DNA from 2 places in the Caldanaerovirga acetigignens genome. Region 2 is predicted to be linked to the other one. Evidence: a T-box and tRNA genes for the amino acid it is inferred to sense, from the RefSeq annotation. Region 2 holds a T-box; the other holds one or more tRNA genes.
The links. The T-box of region 2 lies ahead of serS (serine--tRNA ligase). A T-box ahead of a tRNA ligase gene usually reads a tRNA of that ligase, here a tRNA-Ser.

Region 1 (2,380 bases), on a different contig from region 2:
CCGATTTTGACAACCACCAAACAGTATTAACCGCGTCTTTTACCCTTATCTTTCGTTCTTTATCAAATTTCATGCTCCCTTCGCATCTGCGTTATCAACAATCCTGCACAATACAATCGCGTTCTACTTCGGTTGCCATTCCTTCCACACGTTGCCTATCAATGCGGTTGAGGGTTTTAGCGTCTTTTCACCCTCTTGCCAGCCCGAAGGCATCACTTCACCGGTTTTCTTGTGATGCTGAAAGGCTTTAATCTGCCTGATCAGCTCGTTTGGATTTCTTCCCACCGGAGGAGTCAATATTTCCGCAGCTTGAATTATGCCATCAGGATCTATCAAGAATCTCCCGCGGATGTTCACTCCCGCCTCCTCATCGTAAACTCCATATAGCCTTCCTATGCTGCCATTTTGGTCTGAAACCATCGGGAATGGAATTCCGCCTTCTACCATTTTCGACAGCTCAGTATCATTCCATATCTTGTGGGAATACACGCTGTCGACGCTTACGGAAAGTATCTCGACATCGAGCTTTTTCAGAGTCTCATAGCTAACTGCTATGTGCGAAAGCTCGGTAGGTCAAACGAAGGTAAAATCTCCCGGATAAAAACAGAGCACCACCCATTTGCCTATGTAATCTTCTAGGGAAACTTCCTTTATCTTCCCCTGGTGGAAGGCTTTAGCTTTGAAATTCGGGGCCTTTTTCCCTACCAGCATATCTGCATCTCCTTTCCTAAATATAAATTAGATTACAAATTCGACAAAAAAAAAACCAAAATCCTGCCTTAAATTTAAAATTCTTCATACATTTTTCTTTATTTATGTACACCCTTAAAAACTATAAAATAAAAAGACCACACTCCATCTCTTACGCAGCAGTGAACATGGAATGCGGTCATGTGGACTAAAAACCAATATTCTTTTGTATATATGATTCTCTTAAAAATATGCTAAAAACTATATCCCTTACTCCTTGTCCCTTAATCCTTGCAAACCCAATAAAAATGGCGGAGAGAGCGGGATTCGAACCCGCGAGACGGGCTTAACACCCGTCTACTCGATTTCCAGTCGAGCGCCTTCGACCACTCAGCCATCTCTCCGCACGGTCTACCTAAAGTTAAATATTCTATTTTAAATGGCGGAGAGAGTGAGATTCGAACTCACGAGGCGGGGTTGCCGCCTACTCGCTTTCGAGGCGAGCGCCTTCGACCTCTCGGCCATCTCTCCACCAAGATTATCTTTTTTGCCTGAAAAATTCCTTCAGCAAAGCTCCACATTCCTCCGCCAGGACCCCCGATATCACTTCAGGGTGGTGGTTGAACCTTTCCACTTCGAAAAGGTTTACCACACTCCCTGCAGCACCAGCTTTCGGGTCCCAAGCGCCAAAGACCACCCTGTCGAGCCTTGCTAGTATTATTGCCCCTGCACACATAGGGCATGGTTCTAAAGTTACATACAAGGTACACCCAATGAGCCTCCACGAACCCATCGCCTCGCAGGCCTTTTTTATGGCCAAAATCTCAGCGTGAGCAGTAGCGTCCTGGCTCATCTCCCTCGTGTTATAGGCCCTGGCGATAATACTCCCATCCTTAACTATCACCGCTCCTACGGGCACTTCGTCAATATCGAAGGCCTTTCGGGCTTCCTTCAAAGCTTCTCCCATGAAATGCTCATGAGTTAATTCCTGCATTACCTTACCCTTTAAAGTACAATGAATGGTGCGCCCGGGAGGACTCGAACCCCCGGCACGCGGTTTAGGAAACCGCTGCTCTTTCCTCCTGAGCTACGGGCGCATGTTCAAAAAAATAAGATTTAAATTAAAATGGTGCGCCTGGCAGGAGTCGAACCCACAACCTTCTGATCCGTAGTCAGACGCTCTATCCAGTTGAGCTACAGGCGCATGAAGTGGCGGAGAGAGCGGGATTCGAACCCGCGATACGGATTTTAGGTCCGTATAGTCGCTTAGCAGGCGACCGCCTTCGACCTTCTCGGCCATCTCTCCCCGGTCCTCTGGCAGAGGGGGAGGGATTCGAACCCCCGGCCCTTTTGGGGCACTGGTTTTCAAGACCAGCTCCTTAAACCACTCGGACACCCCTCCGCTTTATGCGGCAATACAAAGTATAGCATATTGCAGGTCTATTGTCAACCGGATAGATTTATCGTAAAGTACTCGTGGTCCAGCAAATTCACAAAAAGGAGCCGGTTCCTTAGAATTTCTCCCCTGCCTATCAGGACCTTTACTGCCTCACTGACCTGAATAGCGGCGACCACTGCCGGAGTGAAAGAGGGATTCCCGAGCTGCGCCTCGATTCCCTTATTGCCCGCACCAGTGTATATTCGATGCAGTGTCCTGTCTCCCGGAAAAACTGTTGTTACCTGCCCGTAC
Region 2 (2,380 bases):
AACACCCGCTATAAGCTACGTAGTATATGGGAAGGTCGTCTTTTTCCAGTATTTCGTCCCTGTGAAGATTGGTTACCGGCACCTCCGCAGTAGGAATGAGGAAATAATCTGTGTTGTTATACAGTTTAAATGCTTCCTCCTCAAATTTCGGCAGTTGTCCAGTCCCAGTCATGCTGGCCCTATTTACAATAAAGGGTGGAAATATCTCCCTATAACCGTGCTTTTCTATGTGAAGATCCAGCATAAAGTTGATTAAAGCTCTCTCCAGCCTCGCCCCTGCCCCTTTGTACACCACAAACCTGGAACCCGTTATCTTTGCAGCCCTCTCAAAATCCAGGATGCCCAAGGCCTCTCCCAACTCCCAATGAGGCTTAGGATCGAAATCAAACTTCCGAAGTTCGCCCCAGCGCCTTACCTCCACGTTGTCCGCATCGCTCTCCCCCACCGGTACCGATTCATCAGGAATGTTGGGAATCATCAATAAAAGCTGCTCCAGTCTTTCTTCTATTTTCTTTACGCGTTCATCCATCTCTTTTATTTTCCCAGAAACTTCCCGCATCTTTTCTATGAGGTCATCGGCCGGCTCGCCCTGTTTTTTCCTACGGGCTATCTCTTCGGACTCCCGGTTTCGCAAGCCTTTAAGCTGCTCTACCTCTACCAGAAGACTTCTTCTTTCTTCGTCGAGTTTCAAAAATTCTTCGAGGTTTGCCTGCGTTCCTCTTTTTTCTAAGGCCCTTTTTACTTCTTCTGGATTGGAGCGTATCATTTTAATATCAAGCATCCCATTAACCTCCTATTCGCATAATTCAAAATAAAAAAATCCCCTACCCCTAGGGGCGAGGATTATCCCGCGGTGCCACCCTTGTTATCGCTCGATTTTTATAACGGAATTTGCCGTCACCTTCTACCAGCCAGAGTTGGCTTTGGCCTTCGAAGGCGCTGCTTCGGGGCGGAACTCCGACTACTTCTCTGCCGGCTCGCACCTACCGCCGGCTCTCTGAAAGAGACCGTAGCACGGCTTTCCCCTGCATCGCATTTTTACGATGTCCACTTTTCGCTAATTATTATATCAAACTTTGCAGAAAAATCAACTTTTACAGTTTCTAAGCCGAACTTCCGTATCACAATATGCCTAGAGTCAAGAATCTCCTATTTAAGTGTCTAAAGCTTTAGTTTCATGCTTTTTTATAGTATAATAACAGATGATAGCAGTAAAATTTTTTTGTGGAGTGAGTACGTATGAACAAATCCATAAAATTGCTGGCATTTATGGGTCTTTTTATGGCATTGCTGGTAGTAGCAACAGTAGTAGTGAGCTTTCCTGTCCCAACTTTTAATCTGTATTTCAATTTGGGAGAATCAGTAATATATCTCGTAGCATTAGTTTTCGGCGCAATACCTGCTGCAGTAATAGGAAGCGTAGGCTCTGCCCTGTCCGATTTGCTCAAAGGCTATCCGATGTGGGCTCCAATTACGTTTTTTATAAAGGGAATTGAAGGTTTCATGGTGGGATACTTCTCTTCTAAGTTTAGCCCCGTTACCGGTGTAGTTTTAGGAGCCGTTTTCATGATGGCCGGCTATGCAATAGCGGCTTGGAAGCTTTACGGGCCTGGTGCTGTCCCAGTAGAACTTGCGGGTGACTTTTTCCAGGTATCGGTTGGAGCAATCGTTGCTTTGCTACTTTATAAGAGGATGAAGAATTTTCTTCTCAAAGATAATTAAAATATTATGATTATATAGGAGTTGTAAATATGAAAACAGGTAAAGTGCCCCCTGAAATTCTTAAAAAAAGCGTATATACTTTTCTTGGTGTGAAAAGAAGCGAAGTAATTGTCCACTCCGGCTTTGGAGAAGATTGCTGTGTCATTGATTTTGGAGACCACGTTGCAGTGGCCTCTTCAGACCCCATAACGGGTGCAGATACAGAAGGAGGCTATTTTTCGGTTTTTGTCGCCTGCAATGACGTAGCGGCATGCGGAGCAAAGCCCATAGGAATTCTTATAACGCTGCTTCTCCCCGAAGGAAGCAGTGAAAGTATGCTCCTTAAAATCATGGAGAGCATCGACAGGGCATGTAGAGAAATAGGGATAGAAGTTCTAGGAGGCCACACGGAAGTTACTCCGGCTGTAACGAAGCCAGTAATTTCCGCAACGGCTATCGGAATGACAAGGAAGGATAGTTTCGTTACATCGGCCGGTGCAAAACCGGGCGACGATATAATCGTAACCAAATACATAGGTCTTGAAGGCACCGCCATTCTGGCTTTAGACTTCGAAAAATTCCTGAGAGAAAAGCTACCGGAAGAAACCGTTAAAAAAGCTCAAAGCCTGGTAAAAAATATAAGTGTAATAGAAGATGGACTTATCGCCAGCACCATAGG

Region 1: it encodes a tRNA-Ser, which carries the amino acid that the T-box ahead of serS (serine--tRNA ligase) is inferred to sense. The anticodon was not compared.

What each region holds. Positions count from the first base shown of each region.
Region 1 covers NZ_FRCR01000010.1:56,170-58,549, forward strand. Annotated here, with positions in the region: partial or broken gene BUB66_RS12155 (site-specific DNA-methyltransferase) at 1-58, opposite strand, end outside; gene prxU (thioredoxin-dependent peroxiredoxin) at 124-711, opposite strand; tRNA gene BUB66_RS08690 (tRNA-Ser) at 1,000-1,094, opposite strand; tRNA gene BUB66_RS08695 (tRNA-Ser) at 1,131-1,221, opposite strand; gene tadA (tRNA adenosine(34) deaminase TadA) at 1,229-1,684, opposite strand; tRNA gene BUB66_RS08705 (tRNA-Arg) at 1,711-1,787, opposite strand; tRNA gene BUB66_RS08710 (tRNA-Arg) at 1,818-1,894, opposite strand; tRNA gene BUB66_RS08715 (tRNA-Ser) at 1,901-1,996, opposite strand; tRNA gene BUB66_RS08720 (tRNA-Ser) at 2,006-2,092, opposite strand; gene BUB66_RS08725 (HesA/MoeB/ThiF family protein) at 2,137-2,380, opposite strand, start outside.
Region 2 covers NZ_FRCR01000012.1:59,194-61,573, forward strand. Annotated here, with positions in the region: gene serS (serine--tRNA ligase) at 1-781, opposite strand, end outside; T-box leader at 830-1,040, opposite strand; gene BUB66_RS09575 (ECF transporter S component) at 1,240-1,722, shown strand; gene BUB66_RS09580 (AIR synthase family protein) at 1,752-2,380, shown strand, end outside.